One region of the Paenibacillus sp. FSL H7-0357 genome, then DNA from elsewhere that is predicted to be linked to it. Evidence: a T-box and tRNA genes for the amino acid it is inferred to sense, from the RefSeq annotation. Region 1 holds a T-box; the other holds one or more tRNA genes.

Region 1 (8,087 bases):
CTTCTCCGGCCAGATAGAGGGTAGAGCGGCTGTCTGCCGCTTTGGCCTTAAGCACCGCTATCGCTTCCGGCTGGCTCACACAGCTGACTGCAGGAACACCCGGTTTGATAATTCCGGCCTTCTCACCGGCAATTTCCTCCAGCGTATCTCCCAGCACATCGGTATGATCATGTCCGACATTCGTAATCACGGACACAATAGGTGTCACGATGTTTGTTACATCCAGCCTTCCCCCAAGCCCCGTCTCCCATACGACTACATCCGGATAACAGACCTCCCCGAAGTAGAGAATCGCCAGCGCTGTGGCCACCTCGAACATCGTCGGTGAACCAAGCTCGCTGTCTGCAATTTCCTGTACCAGCGGACGAAGCTTATTCGACAGCTCCAGCAAAGTATCTTCGGGAATATCCGTCCCATTGTACTGGAAACGGTTAGTGAACTTGGTGATATAGGGCGAAGTAAAGGTCCCTACGCTGTAACCGCTCTGGATCAGCACACTGGTCAAAAAAGCGCAGGTCGAGCCCTTTCCGTTCGTCCCCGCCACGTGAATGAATTTCAGCTTGCGGTGCGGATGGTCCAGCTTCTCCATCAGCAGCTCAATCCGCTCCAGACCCGGACGAATGCCGAAAGGAATTAGACTGTTGATCCACTCTACCGCTTCTGTATAGGAACTTAAGGGAGCGGTACCGCCGCCCCCGATGATCTCTTCCATATCCCTTATCCTCTCAGCTCTGCGATGCGGGCGAGCACTTTCTCGCGTTTTGCGGAATAGTCCGCCTGCTTTGCACGTTCCTCTTCGATGACTTTTGCCGGCGCCTTGGCCACGAAGCCCTGATTGCCGAGCTTCTTCTCCACGCGCTCTACTTCGCTGTTCAGACTCTGAACTTCTTTTTCCAGACGGATAATTTCCTGCTCAATATCGATCAGCCCCGACAGCGGCAGAAGAAGCTCTGCGCCCGTAACTACTGCGGACATGACTTTATCCGGTGTCTGCGGATCAAGGCTTGCTTCGAACGAAGATGTGTTGCAGAAGCGTCCGATGTAATTGTCGTTGCGGGTAATGATGCTCAAGGTGTCTTCATTTCCGGCTTTGATGATCAGCTCAACCTTCTTGCTCATCGGCACATTCACCTCGGCGCGGATATTACGAACCGCACGAATGATGTCCATCAGCAGGGTCATTTCTGCCACTGCCTGCGGATTCTCAAGCGCTGCATCATATTTAGGCCATTCCGCCAGGGTGATCGTTTCGCCTTCATGCGGCAGATGCTGCCAAATTTCTTCGGTAATGAACGGCATGAACGGGTGAATCAGGCGCAGCGTACGGTCCAGCACATAGGCCAGCACCGATTGCGTCTTCGCTTTGGCAGCAGCGTCAGCCCCATAAAGCGACAGCTTCGCGAACTCGATGTACCAGTCACACAGATCATCCCAAATGAAGTTATACAAGAGGCGGCCGGTCTCGCCGTACTCGTACGAGTCAATTAGACGCGTAATATCACGAGAAGTTTCGTTCAAGCGATGCAGAATCCAGCGGTCCGCCGTACTAAGCTCACCTGTAATGTCAATATCTGCAAAATTCACGCCTTCCAGATTCATCAGTGCAAAGCGCGAGGCATTCCAGATCTTATTGGCAAAATTACGCGCCTGCTCTACCCTCTCCATGCGGAAACGCAGATCCTGTCCGGCTGTGCTGCTTGTCGAAATCATATAACGCATAGCATCTGCACCATATTGCTCGATAACATCCAGCGGATCGATCCCGTTGCCGAGCGACTTGGACATCTTACGTCCTTCGGCATCGCGCACCAAGCCGTGCATGAATACATCGGAGAACGGCTTCTTACCGGTGAACTCCAGCGCGGAGAAGATCATGCGCGCTACCCAGAAGTAAATGATGTCATAGCCGGTAACCAGGACATTGTTCGGATAAAACCGCTGATAGTCGCTGCTGCTTTCATCCGGCCAGCCCAGTGTAGCGAACGGCCACAGATTGGAGCTGAACCACGTATCGAGAACGTCCTCATCCTGCTTCAGATCATCAAGTCCGCTGATTTCGCGGGCTTCCTCTTCCGTATATGCTACAAACACTTCACCTGTAGATTCAGAGTACCAGGCCGGGATACGGTGGCCCCACCACAATTGGCGGGAAATACACCAGTCACGCACATTTTCGATCCAGTTCAAATATGTTTTCTCAAAACGGTCCGGTACAAAATTAACACCTTCGCCGTTCTTCTGTGCAGTGATGGCAGCTTCGGCCAGCGGCTGCATCTTCACGAACCACTGGGTGGACAAATATGGCTCAACCACTGCGCCGGAACGCTCGCTGTGTCCTACCTGATGCAGATGGTCCTCAATCGAAATCAGAACGCCCTGCTCTTTGAGATCAGCAACAATCGCTTTGCGGCATTCGCTGCGGTCCAGTCCCTGATAAGGACCTGCCTCCTCGTTCATCATGCCGCCTTCGTCCATCACATTGATCTGCGGAAGGTTATGGCGTAGGCCAACTTCAAAGTCATTCGGATCATGGGCCGGAGTGATCTTAACCGCGCCGCTGCCGAATTCTTTCTCTACGTAATCATCGGCGATAATCGGAATTTCCCGGCCGATGACCGGAAGGATCAACGTTTTGCCGATTAGATCCTGATAGCGTTCATCCTTCGGATGCACCGCTACCGCCGTATCGCCCAGCATCGTCTCCGGACGTGTCGTTGCTACGGTGATGAATCCGCTGCCGTCTTTAAGAGGGTAGCGCAGGTGGTACAGGTGACCGTTAACTTCTTTGTACTCAACTTCAATATCGGATAAAGCGGTACGGGCTGCCGGATCCCAGTTGATAATGCGCTTGCCGCGATAGATCAGTCCTTTACGGTATAACTCCACAAATACCTGGCGTACACCGCTGGACATCCCTTTATCCAGAGTGAACCGCTCGCGCGAATAGTCGAGGGACAGGCCCATCTTGGCCCACTGCTCATGAATGGTGTTGGCATACTGGTCCTTCCACTCCCATACCTGCTCCAGGAATTTCTCGCGGCCCAGATCATGCCGGGACAGGCCCTGCTGGCGCAGCTTCTGCTCCACCTTGGTCTGGGTAGCAATACCAGCATGGTCCGTTCCCGGGAGCCAAAGGGTATCGAAGCCCTGCATCCGCTTGGTACGGATCAGGATATCCTGCAGCGTGAAATCGAGCGCATGCCCGATGTGCAGCATCCCGGTTACATTTGGCGGTGGAATTACAATGCTGTAAGGCTCTGCTTCAGGCCGCATTCCAGCCTTGAAGAACTCCTTCTCCATCCAGTAGGCATACCATTTCTGTTCAGCCGCCTTCGGATCATATGTAGTCGGCATATCGCTCTTTGCGCTATTGTCGGCAGCAGCATCCTGTGCCGGATCTTGCGGCTTCAGCAGCTCTGCCGCCGCTTTGTTGTGATCAGCCATTCTAAACCCTCCATTTAAGTAGCATTGGTAGATGTATCTCTGAAGCTGGACCTCTGAAAAAAAATACAAAAAGGCCCTTCGTCTCAAAGGACGAAAGGCCATTCTTTCGCGGTACCACCTTTGTTTCGCGCCAATAAAAAATAAACCACCGTTCCGGTCCCATAGGTTCCGGAAACTTAGCGCGACACTCACGCAGATAACGGCTGCAACCGGCCACTTCCTAACCTGTGCTTCATGAATCTGAAGACAAGCTCAGAGGGGCAACTCCGGGGCGACTTCGGTGGCTGCATCCTGCGGAAACTCACAGCAATTTATAGTTCCGCTCTCTGAAGGGCTGACCGCCTACTCTTCCCGTTCCCAGTCTTTATTAAGAATTTACTTAATCCAATAATACATTTAGTACTATTCCTAGTCAACCAGCATACACACAAACTGCGGGACTTATACCGCCCATTTCTAAAATTAGCCTCCTTCGCCTGATTCGAACCCCTGGTGTTCATCCTTAATCTCAGCTCAGAGGACAGAAATACAAAAATCCCGATCTCATCCGATCGGGATTCTGACACCGATGCGCCTGCCGGCATCTCTTAAGGGATATACAAAACTTGGCCTTCCTCCACATTCTGACCGGAAAGACGGTTGTACATGACAAGCTCTCTTGCACTGAGCTGATATTTCTCCGCTATAGTATCGATTGTTTCTTCACGCTGGACAATGCAGAGACGCACTTTACGGAACAGATCCTTGCCGTTTAAGCCACCGATAAAGCGGCTTTTCCATTCCCCGTCACGGCCGGAGTCCGGAACAGGCGCCGCCGCAGCTGTATCCTCGGCGATAAGCTCCTCCTGTTCCTTGCGGGAGCGGCTGGAGCTGAGCAGGGAAGAGAAGGTAAGATGCTCCTTCGCGGGAATATCTTCTTCTCTCTTGCTTCCCAGGGCAACCTTGAGATCCGGCTTCTCCTCCTGCGGAGGTGCTGCTTCCTTAGAGATCACGCCTTCGCCCGCGTTCTCCTGATCAGCGTGAGATACGGAGCTATCCTGAGCAAAAAGTGCCGCATAGTCCCCATTTTCAGCAGAGAAATCCTCTTCTTCCTGATGGGACGCATGCACCTCCGCGGCTGTATTCTCAGCGGCAGCATCCGAAATGTCCTTTGTGCTGCCTGAACTTTCGGTGCCTGATACTTTGGCAATGTCAGAACTGTTAAAGGGATTTGTATAGCCAGCCTGATTTCCATCGGCCGGGACGGCCTGCTCCGCTCTCCCTTGTGCCCCGAAGAAGTGACCCGAAACAGGTTCGTTGTTCGCGGTTCCGGCTGCTGATATCCCCTGCGGGCTATCAAAGCTGTGTGTCCGCACCTTCACTTCCTTGTCCTTCTGTTGGGCCGGTGGGGATGCAGCAGGCTGGTGGGTGAACACAGTGCCTTCCAAAAACAGCGGATTCACAGCAGCTTCAGGGCCACTGTGGGCAAACTCATGCTCCTCAGCGAAATTCTCTGCGGTGCCTTCGCCATAAGTCCACACTGAGTTTTCATACAAGGCATCGTTCTCATGCTCCTTGGCCTCTACCCTAACCCCCGTGGCCTGTTTTTCCTCGTCAGGTGAATAAGCTGCCGTGTACTCCTCCTGCTGCCAGGCGGGCTGCGTCTCCGCTCCCCCGATTCCCCGCAGCGAGAGTACACCAGTTATATTGACCGTACGCATCGTAAGCAGGTCGATATCGAAATTCTCGATCTCCACCCCTATGTCTTCAAGTGAGCTGACCCGGGTCAGCGGTACTGTGATTTCAACAGGAATGGCATGCTCCAGACGTTCCGTCCGGTCATTCTCACCCCGGTAGAGTCCGGTGAGCAGAAGCTGTCCGTACAGCTCGGCCCGGTCCTCCCGCTGAATCACCTGGATTTCCGGAATCAGCTCCACCTCTTCCAGTTCAGCGATTCCCGGAAGTTCTTCCGAAAGGTGGATGCGTTCATAAATATCAAACCGCAAACCGTGGGACTGGTCAAACACGGGAAATGTCCTCCTTCTTGGCATAATCTAACCCCGAGACAAGCCCAGAGCATAAGCCCAAAATGTTACTCCTCTCATGTATATGCTTCAATCAGAAAGGCATGACAACTTTGGACACTTCATCAGAGCGGCCGTCTCTTATTGCTTGTCAAAACCAAAAATACGGGCATCGGGAACGGAATAATCCAGCGGCAGCCTGCTCCGCAGAACCGGTACCAGTGGATTGCCGGGGGTAACGCTGCCCAGCAAATCAGCCGGATGAAAAGCTCCCTGAATCGCTCCGGCTTCCTTTTCCACCGCCAGCATTTCGCCTCCGGTCCCCCCTCTACACAAGGCTTGCTTTCCCACCGCTTTGCGGTACACCTTAAGCGTTCCTTCCGCCATGACATCCAGCGAGCGGCAACGGACCGCCCATTTTCTCGCCTGGTTTCCTGTCCGCCCGCGCAGTTCATCATCACCTAGCAGCAGAAGCAGCAGCTCCGCCAGCCCCCCTGAATCTTCCGCAGGAAAGATCCAGCCTGTTTCCCCGTGCTTAACCATTTCCGGCATCCCCGTCGTCCCAGCCACAATCGGTGCAATACCGGCAAGCTGGGCTTCTGTGACCGAGTAGGGCTGCGTATCCTGCAGGCTGGGCTGCACATAGATATCGGCCTGCTGCAACGTGGCCGGGATATTGTCCAAATTACCCACAAACAACAGATGTCCCTGAATCCCCAGCGCTGCCGCCTGTGATCTCAGCTCTTCCAGGAGACTACCGCTCCCGGCTAAGACGCAGACCCAGTCCTGACGGCTGCGATGCACCAGACCCAGTGCGCCGATCAACACATGCACGCCCTTGATGTACTCGAAACGGCCGGCGTACATAATAACTTTATGTCCCCCGCCAAGCTGTACCGGGGAAGGCAATGCCGCCTTGTCATTGTACTGCTCCAGGTTGATCCCGTAAGGCAGCGTATGAATCCGCTCCGGAGTGACGCCGAGCTCATTCACCAGTTGACCGATCCATTTTGAAGAGACCAGGATCAGATCGGCGGCATGTGCGCCAAGCTGCTCAATCCGGCGGAAATAGCTCCAAATCGGCCGGCTCTCATATTTCTCCTTCGTAAGCTCCGGTTCAATCCCCTTATACTCGTAATACGACTCCCGGGCCAATGCCCCGTGAATGCTGGACACCAGCGGCACCCGATTTTTCATCACCCGCCGCAGCGCGTAAGTGGAGATGGGATCCTGGGTGTGGATGAGATCATAGTCCTCCAGGCCGAGCACAGACGCTCCCGCCTCAAACACATAACGGCCAATTTCAAAACTGAAGATGCCATGCTCCAGGTACAGATGCGGAAACCGCTGAGGATCGAGATAAGGCAGCAGCGTGTTATAGTATGCATTTTTATCAAAATAGCTCTCCTTGTTCAGCAAATATAACGTATTGCTCTCTACATGGCTTCCCATCAGCGTAACAGAATGCCCCTGCTCGCTCAGCTTGTCTGAGAGCTGTTTCATATACGTCCAGATTCCGCCCATATTAGTGAGTCCCCAGTAGGTGACCAGCAGTATTTTCATGAACCCCTCTCCCCGGCTTGTAGAATTCATTTCATGAGGAGCAGCCTGCTCCGCGTTAACAAAGTATTATATGACCAGCGCTGGCTATAAGGCATGGGCAACAGTCTCTTTCTATGAAAAAAAGCACCTGCCCGTTAATAGAAGTAGGTCTGCCGACCAGCTGCTGAAATCCAAAAAGCCCGGAAGGAAACGGCTTTCCTCCAAAGAATAAAAGCCTGTAGACGAGGCCGTAACGGCTCTGTCTGCAGGCTTATTTATACTTGGCTTAGCTCGCTCCCGCACAGGGGGATGGATGGTTCTCCGGGTTGAGCGGCTGACACTTTGCCCTCTCATATTCTATAGCTGGGCAGCGTTAAAAGTATCTCCGCCTTCAATGGTACCGGAGTTAAAACCTTTGTAGAACCAGCGTTTCCGCTGCTCCGAAGACCCGTGGGTGAAGCTGTCCGGCACCGCATATCCTTGTGCCTGCTTCTGGATCGTGTCATCGCCGACCGCACTCGCCGCCGTCAGAGCCTCCTCCAGATCGCCTTCTTCCAGCAGGTTCATGCCCTGGGCGTGATTGGCCCAGACTCCGGCCAGATAATCGGCCTGCAGCTCGAACCGGACCTGATATTTATTGAATTCCTTCTCGCTCAGGCTCTGGCGAAGCGAATTCAGCTGCTTCGACGTGCCCAGCAGGGTCTGTACATGATGGCCCACCTCGTGGGCAATGACATAAGCCATCGCGAAGTCGCCCGGCGCCTGGAAGCGCTGCTGCAGCTCATCATAGAAGCTCAGATCAATATACAGCTTGGCGTCCCCGGGACAATAAAACGGTCCAACTGCCGAAGTGGCCGTTCCGCAGGCAGAATCCACACTGCCGCTGTACATTACAAGCGTCGGATCCTCATAGGTCATTCCCTGCTGCTTAAAAATCTCACCCCACACCTCCTCGGTGTCGGCAAGAACCACGGATACAAATTCGGAAAGCTCCTGCTCCTCAGCTGTCTGCTCATAAGGAGCTGAAGAATTGGTACCGCTGGATGTCAGGTTCCCTAATATATCCCCGGCATTGCCCCCGCTGAGCAGTGTTACAAT
Region 2 (8,087 bases), 2.8 Mb from region 1:
TCTGGCTGGAGAATCGCGACAGCGTCGATGAGGATGGCAAGACAACCGCTTATTATGTGCATGGGAAAGACAACGTGCCTTTTCATAGTCTGATTTGGCCGGGTATACTATTGGGAGTGGGCGGACTGCATTTGCCTGACCGTCTGTTTGCCTGCGAATACATGACGCTGGAAGGTCAGAAATTCTCTACCAGCCGCAACTGGGCGGTCTGGTTACCGGATATTCTCAGCCGCTATCAGCCGGATTCAATCCGGTACTTCCTGATTGCGAACGGCCCCGAGAAACGTGATACCGACTTCTCCTGGAGGGAGTTCATCCACAGCCATAATGGCGAGCTGCTCGGCGCCTTCGGCAATTTTGTAAACCGCAGCCTGGCCTTCATAAATAAAGCCTTCGGGGGTTGTGTGCCGGACGGAATACTGGAACCTAAGTGGAGAGCGAACTTCGACACCTTATACACCGAAGCCGGCAGGCTGATCGAATCCGGGCGTTTTAAGGAGGGTCTGGAGTTTATCTTTGGTTATATTCGCCAAGCCAATAAATACTTTGATGAACAGAAACCCTGGCTGCAGATCAAAGAAGACCGCAATGCCTGCGGAGATACCCTCTACACCTGCGTACAGATCATTGCTAATCTGGCTAATCTGCTGAATCCGTTCATTCCTTTTTCCTGTGATGAGCTCCGTACCTTCTTGTCCCTTGATGAGGCTGGATGGCAGCAGTCCTCTGTTCCGGCAGGACAGACCATCAATGAACTGAAGCTGCTCTTCGAACGCATTGATACTGTACGGATTGAAGAGGAAACAGCCCGGCTGGAGAGCCAGATGCTAAGTAACTAATCCTTATAATACCTGCTGGCCATATGGCGGAGGATGAGTTTATTATGTAGGAGGCAGCCTCCGCCTGTAAGTTCCGCTTATATTCGGGATGAATTCAATTCTATTTAAAGGTGAAACTATGAGAAAAACTCTAACTCTAGTTCCAATATTATGTATATTGCTTTTTCTGCCTTCTTCTTCTTTTCTAATGAAGCATTCCTTTCGTAGCGCCGACTGGGGAATGAGCATTACCGAGGTGAGGGAAAGCGAAACGTTGGATTTTAAAGAGCTCGGTGATGGTACTCTAAAGATTCTGCAATATAAATATCCGTCACCGGAATTTGACGATGCTTGGGTGTACTATTTGTTCCCGGAACAGCAGAACCACAAGTTAGGCGGCGCCGGTTACATCTATTATATACAGGATCAAGAGGCCAGAGCAGCACTCGTCCGGAAGCTGTCGGAGAAATACGCGGGCATCTACGGTGTAGGGCAGTATAGCAATGATGCCAATTTTCAACGGTATTACTGGAATTTACCCGACAAGAGGCTGATCATTTACAACGATTTCGGAGCAGAGGCGGCGGCTCAGTTCTACTATGATTATGAATTCATTGAAACTATCAATGCAGGAACACAATAACTGGTACCGTCTCTCCAAAAAAGCCGATTTTTCTATAGCCCGGTTGATATCGTAAGGCTGTAGAAAAAAACGGCTGTACCGCAAAAGACCACTGTATTCCTCATGCTTTCTCTAATTCTACTGGTTATCCAGGTTAATTCTGGCTAGGAAACCGCCCGCCGGCTACTGCCCCCTTCGGTGAGATGTTTTCGATTTGGGCAAGCTGTGAAGTCGTGCAGCCTTTTTGTACAGCCATCGCTTCAATCAGGGAGACGACTTCAAGGTTTTTAGTGAGTATGCGTCACCCCGAATTTGGTCGCAATTACAGCCTTATCCCTGCGCCCTTTAAGCGCCCGCCCCAGCAGCTTCTCATTACCTCCGAAACGCCCCAGCAGGTATTCCTCACCATAAAGATCTGCTGTATCAAAAAGTGTCACACCCAGCTCCAGCGATCCCCGGATCGTATCTACCGATTCTTCATTGTCCGGCATCATCATGGTTCCGAGGCCCAGAGCTGACACTTCCAGCCCTTCGTTTCCCAGTTTTCTTGTCACATATGTAGTCCCTCTTTTCTATAGATTAAAATAAATGAACATGCACTTATTCTAATCAGCCCTAACAAAAGCAACCACAGTATGTTTATGCTAGTAAGATCATTACCAGGCTGTCAATCCTTAACCGGTGTATACACGCACACATGCAGATCGGGATGATCGGTTGGACTTGCAAAGGAATGAATGTCGTAGGCAACCGTCTTGTCATCACCAGCAGGAGTTTGGATGTAAACCCGGTTTACAGTTTTGAGCTGGATGTTGTGCAGCTTCCATATGTCCGCAAACTCCCTGCTCTCCACACACAACTGCTCGACGATATCCTGAAACCATGGATCTTCCGGATGCTTATCATAGTAGGTTCTGAACACGGCAACTGAATGCAGAGTGAACTCTTCCCAATTGATCATACGGCGGCGAAGCCCGGTATCCAGAAACAGCAGCCGGATCATCAACCGTTCAGCATCAGGTATTGCGTCAAAATCAATCAGCATCTTCGCTGCCTCTTCATTCCAGGCAAGAACCTCGGATCTTTCATTGCTGATGAAAGACGGATAGGGCAGCTGCCCGATGATTTCCCTCCACTGCGGATTAAGCGTTGTACTAATAGAAGAAACAGCTGCACGCTCATGTGGATTCCAAAGCTCGAACAGATGTTGCTGCTCATCCGGCGTCAGCTGCAGCGCCCTCCCGATGTTCTCGATGATATCTCTGGACGCGGTTACTTCTCTGCCCTGCTCCAGCCAGGTATAATAAGTTGCACTGACACCTGCCAGCATAGCAACCTCTTCCCTTCGGAGTCCCGGCGTTCTTCGTAGGCTATAGGATGCTTTAAGCCCTGCCTGTTCCGGCTGAAGCCGGTTTCGGCGCGATTTCAGATAATCGCCGAGCGTTTTGGCTTTACTATTCTCATTAAGCATACACAACCTCTTCTCACTGAATCATTACGATCCATTTTAGCTTAACATGTTCCATACTTAAACCTTTGTCCGTGCTTGCTATCCCTTAAAACGGATGTTCATCATTGATCAAGCCTGCGCGTTACGTGTCCCCACAGCGTCAGAATAAAAAAAGTGCCCGAACAGTCATAAACACGACTGCTGCGGACACACTTTTGTGCAACTTTTACTGAGCTAGAGCAATTTCCTGCAGCATTGCTGCAATGGCTTCAACGGAGCCGTTCCACAGCTTCTCGCCAAGATCCCTACTGGCATGGGTTGGGTCACCTATAACGCCTGTTGTGGAGTATTTGCCAAAATCCAGATTGGGATCATCCCATTCCGGTTCACTGCTGCCAGGATTAAAGATCTGCGCTTCCCTAATATCCTCAGGATGTTTATAAAGTCCCAGCGAAGTAGTGAAGCTGTCTGCATGACCACCCGGAATGTCGGGATCAGCATGCCTGCACCAGATCTCATGAAACGGATGGTGGGGAATATCGACCTTGGCTTTCCCCTCATATTCCTGATTGAACCTTACTGCCACATTGCCCAGCAAGTGACCGCCGCAGCCGCGAAAAATAACCAGCTGTCTAAAGCCTTGGTCCACCAGGGAAGTCAGAACAGCGTATATTACATCTTCATAAAGCTTCTGCGGAATATCGATAAAGCCGTATCCAAAGCTGCGGTGCTCCGGCGTAGGTCCAAAAGGAATTGTCGGTATCACCAGGGACTTGACTCCATATCTCAGCTTGGCCTGCTGCGCTGCTTCAATGGACAGTTCTGTGGCCAGCCATGTATCAAAATCAACGGTGGAGTGTGGACCCTGCTGCTCCGTACAGCCCGTCGGAATAATTGCCAGATAACCTTCCGCTGCTTTTTCTTTAATTTCCAAAAAGGTGAGCTTTCCGTATTCGACTGTCATTTGAATTTCCCCTTAGGTTGTCTAATAGTAAATAGTCGAAGCGAGGTGTTTGTTTATGCGCAGATGTTCATTGTGGCTGCCCCTCCTAACCTTTCTTGCCGCAGGCCTTCTTCTGGATTTCCTGATCTATAGCCTTAACAAGAAACGAAGACAGCGCTTTAGCGACATCTGACCCTGAACGAGAAAAGAAGGCTAGCTGCAGCCATCGAAGTGAAGAATAATAGGATTTCTATGCTGGTTCTATATCTTCCGTTTCAGCGAGACGGCAAACTCCGGTTTGGTCTCATAGGCCATGTAGGATACTGTCCCTGCAAAATCCAAATAAGCCTGATAACGCGTGCGGATCGCCGGGCTTGTGATCTTATCCAACACAAGCTCCTTAGCCACCCAGCAGCTTTCCGACGTTTCCTCTGAAACGGCAAGTTCTCCGCCCACCGGCTTACATACATAATCCAGCATTACTTTCGTCGGAACATCGGTGATGCCGTCATGCCATTTGTACATTCCCGTATTCGAATACACTCCGATCAGGTGAGAGACCTCGGTATCTATTCCGCTTTCTTCCTGGATCTCCCGGATGAGCGCATCCATCAGATTCTCTCCGGCCTCCACTTGCCCCCCGGGGAACACCCAGCCACCATGAAATGTTTTGACCAAAAGCACTTCTCCCTGCTCATTCTCCACGATCCCGCCGACAGCCACAATATGAGTTGGCATAGCCATGTTATTGACCTCCCATGATCTTTATAATTGAATATTGCACTGCTCAGCAAATTCATTGACTTTGGACAGCAACGCAGGATAGATCATCGGATAGGTTAACTCTTCCGGTACCTCCGTGAACCCGCATATTTCTTCCATTTCATAAGCCGGCAATTGTCCGAACTTATTAACGGTGGCCAGGTAGAGCTTTCCGAAACTATCCGGCATTGACTCTCCGGTAACCGAATAAATACTTATTGGAAATAACGTATAGTCTTCCGCTCCTGTCTCTTCATACAGTTCTCTTGCCGCTGCTTCATCAGACGTTTCATTCTCGTCAATATGTCCACCTGCAAATTCCCATGTGGTCTGTCCACGCTGCCGAGCTAATATCCACTGCTTATTATGCCTAACGATAATAACGACGTAGGTTAGATTTTCTTCCTTTATTCCCGTCTCGTGTATAGTAACTTTCATTCACAAACATCTCCTTAGACGGCAAAACCGATAGAGTTTTGGTGGATTACCGGATGTGACGTTCCTATTATCTCTGGTTTAAACTATGTATAGAATCCCTTGATATTTTTCCCAACAGCTTCATCCATTATATAATAGAAGCATTCATAAGTCCGTCGGGAAAAGAATCACTCACCACCGTCTTCTCCCCGCTTCTCCTCACCCTTGCCCTGAGCGTTCAATTGCGCCCATATCTCCCGGGTCAAATGTTCACCTTTATAATAGTCCACCCTATTCTCCGTTTCATACAGCTCCTCATACGGCAAAATATTGATTTTCCCGGAGTCAGGGTATTCCGCAACATCCAAGCCGTTATTCGTCCGTAAATCGAGATAGCGGCAAGGCGTCTCTGTATGATTAAACAGCTGATGCGCACCTGATGGACCGGTTTCGAAAAATATCGTATCCCCCTCATGGACTTCCTGTAACCCGTCGGGAGTTCTTAACATAGCACTGCCCGTCAAAATCACAAACAGCTCTTCAGCATTTCTATGAAAGTGATACGGATACGAGTACTTGCCCGGGTCCAATGACCGGATATCAAAAATCAAATGCTTCGATCCTACCATCCCCGCCAGCTTCTCGCTGGTGTGCCAAGCAAATTCCGGAACCGGAGACTGCCTTTGTTTAAAAGAGATGTTCTGTTCATTGAAAATGGTCGCCATGGAATTACTCCCTACGCATAAGTTATTTTAATCCGAGCATAGAGACTATGGAGCAAGTTGTAAGTGAGTAAATTCATATCCCGTGAAAAAAACATTGCCATCCCCTCACATCCTGTGGTATTATAAATTTCGTTGCAGGACGGTAGCTCAGCGGGAGAGCACTATCTTGACAGGGTAGGGGTCATGGGTTCGAACCCCATCCGTCCTATACTGCATCACTACGTAAAACTCCTTATTTTATAAGGAGTTTTTCTTTTTCTATCCCCCACTCGCATTGGGGATGGAATTTTTCGCTTATAAAAACAACCACTCATGTCAGAGTGGTTGTTTTTATAATATTTTATTGACTTCTTTGTATCCTTTTTCAGAAAGGAAACACTTTTGCTCGACTCCCGGTAATGCCTTTTGGGTCTTGATTCACGGATATGATACTCAAACGGATCACTCCAGTATTATTTAAGTAGTTCTTCTGGAACCTCAGGTTGATGCACATACAACGCACTATTTGTATTTGCAATGAATAACGCTACCATCGATAAGCATGTCGCCAAACCAGACACGATTCGAACATTCGCTTTTTTCAACATTTTTACTTCACCTCCTTTCTGGCAATTAATAGACTTAGAGATTGAGCAAAATAACTCACGGCTATAGCAGATGAACAAATTATGACATTTGTAGCAACCAAGACCAGACCGATTATTTTAAGCTTCGGATAGTGACGCTTGGGAATTCTAGTCTGCTTTTCAATCCCAATAGGCGCTAACCACAAGATGATCAAAAAACTGATTGCATTCATAACCTGTACAACTAATAAATTTACGTTAATAAACGATAGCACAGTAAACAACGTCGTAGTAAATATGACACATGCTACACCCGACTTAAGGTGAACACCGCCCGACGATTGCCGTAGTAATGCAAAAGAAACTAATATCGTTAAAGCTTCAGAAAAATTACCTGTGAGCAAAGATATAGCAAGTGTAATGACGATGATAAAAACAACATTTAGCACAACCTCTAATGCATACTTTAGAACCGCTTGCGATGCGGGGTGATCAGGAACAACTTTTTTTATGTTGTAGGCTATCCTCTGAGATATACGATCAATCATTTTCTTTTTCCTTCCCGGTAGAGTAATAGATGAAGAAAATTGAGATCATTAAAAAGAACAATATATTCAAATAAATTTCGTTGTAATATAAAAGAATTGAGATTCCAATTAAGAAAATTATGATGATCGTCGTTAAAAAAATATCTTCTAATTTAAAACGAAGTTTCTCTATGTCAAAAGTAAAGCCTTTTCCTTTTCTGTAGTAGTGCCAAAAAAAGGAGCAAATAACTACGGAGGTGAGTACTTGTAATATGTATCCATTGCTTTTATTCCCTTCTATTGCTCCTATTGAACCGAATAAGATAAGTACAATAACAGTTTGTATGACTGCAAAAATAGCATATCCTGATATAGTTGCAATAACGGACAGTATGAGGGGCATCCTAACAACTGCAGCAAAGAATAATATGAATATTACTATCAATATTAAAGGTGCGATATTGCTCATATCAAGCTCTTTCCTCACCAAATAGCTCTGCAAATTTATAATTAAAGTAACAAACAAGGCTTGCCAAGCATGATGTTTCCACTTGAATCTAAAGAGCGACATAATCAAATAATAAATAGACATGAGTTCAATAGTAGAAAAGAACATGAATAGCATTGGCTCCCATGGCAACACACAACACCGCCTGACATTATTTTCATTCAATGCATTAATTATAAATCCGAAATAGAGTTACCGTATACTACTTATTTACTACGAAATAGGTCCGCTTCCTCATGATAATTGATTGTTACAATATACTCGCTCCTACAAGATATCCTGGAATACACGTCTGAAGCGAAGAAACCCCGCCAGCTCAAAAAGCCCGGCGGGTTATCATATCATTTGGTCAACCATACAAAACCAAGACGGATAAGCTGAACATCAAATATCCATTCAAGAATGGCGTTTATCCATTGAGAGCATCATTTATATATTGAACAAACAATTTGTCCGAGAACAGAACAACCTTATTGTCCTTCGTCAGCATATATATGCTTTTAGCACCCGCGCTTACATACGCAGTAGTCACATAATAATAGGGATTATTTGCCCCTACAAAACACACTTCGATAACATAGTAATTTTGCTTATTGATTGTCTTAATCTCACCATCATCCATAAGATTAGGTTCATTTCCAAGAAGGGATCTAACTTTTTTATCAAGAACTTCTAAAGCTTTTACTCTCAAAGAAACAGCATTCATATTTTCTGAGAAAGCTTTGTCAGAGAAACCTACAACTTGATGG

Evidence for each region. The T-box of region 1 lies ahead of H70357_RS26775 (valine--tRNA ligase). A T-box ahead of a tRNA ligase gene usually reads a tRNA of that ligase, here a tRNA-Val.
Region 2: it has a tRNA-Val gene. The T-box ahead of H70357_RS26775 (valine--tRNA ligase) is inferred to sense a tRNA for this amino acid. The anticodon was not compared.

What each region holds. Positions count from the first base shown of each region.
Region 1 covers NZ_CP009241.1:6,052,815-6,060,901, forward strand. Annotated here, with positions in the region: gene H70357_RS26770 (bifunctional folylpolyglutamate synthase/dihydrofolate synthase) at 1-712, opposite strand, end outside; gene H70357_RS26775 (valine--tRNA ligase) at 718-3,354, opposite strand; T-box leader at 3,528-3,812, opposite strand; gene H70357_RS26780 (LysM peptidoglycan-binding domain-containing protein) at 4,032-5,450, opposite strand; gene H70357_RS26785 (glycosyltransferase family 4 protein) at 5,589-7,010, opposite strand; gene ypfJ (KPN_02809 family neutral zinc metallopeptidase) at 7,347-8,087, opposite strand, start outside.
Region 2 covers NZ_CP009241.1:3,263,246-3,271,332, reverse strand. Annotated here, with positions in the region: gene metG (methionine--tRNA ligase) at 1-839, shown strand, start outside; gene H70357_RS14090 (hypothetical protein) at 1,060-1,461, shown strand; partial or broken gene H70357_RS14085 (aldo/keto reductase) at 1,746-1,994, opposite strand; gene H70357_RS14080 (helix-turn-helix transcriptional regulator) at 2,108-2,911, opposite strand; gene H70357_RS14075 (creatininase family protein) at 3,117-3,854, opposite strand; gene H70357_RS14070 (NUDIX hydrolase) at 4,095-4,577, opposite strand; gene H70357_RS14065 (NUDIX hydrolase) at 4,599-5,033, opposite strand; gene H70357_RS14060 (cupin domain-containing protein) at 5,201-5,737, opposite strand; tRNA gene H70357_RS14055 (tRNA-Val) at 5,874-5,945, shown strand; gene H70357_RS35295 (cyclic lactone autoinducer peptide) at 6,190-6,324, opposite strand; gene H70357_RS14050 (accessory gene regulator ArgB-like protein) at 6,327-6,851, opposite strand; gene H70357_RS14045 (hypothetical protein) at 6,844-7,473, opposite strand; gene H70357_RS14040 (copper amine oxidase N-terminal domain-containing protein) at 7,748-8,087, opposite strand, start outside.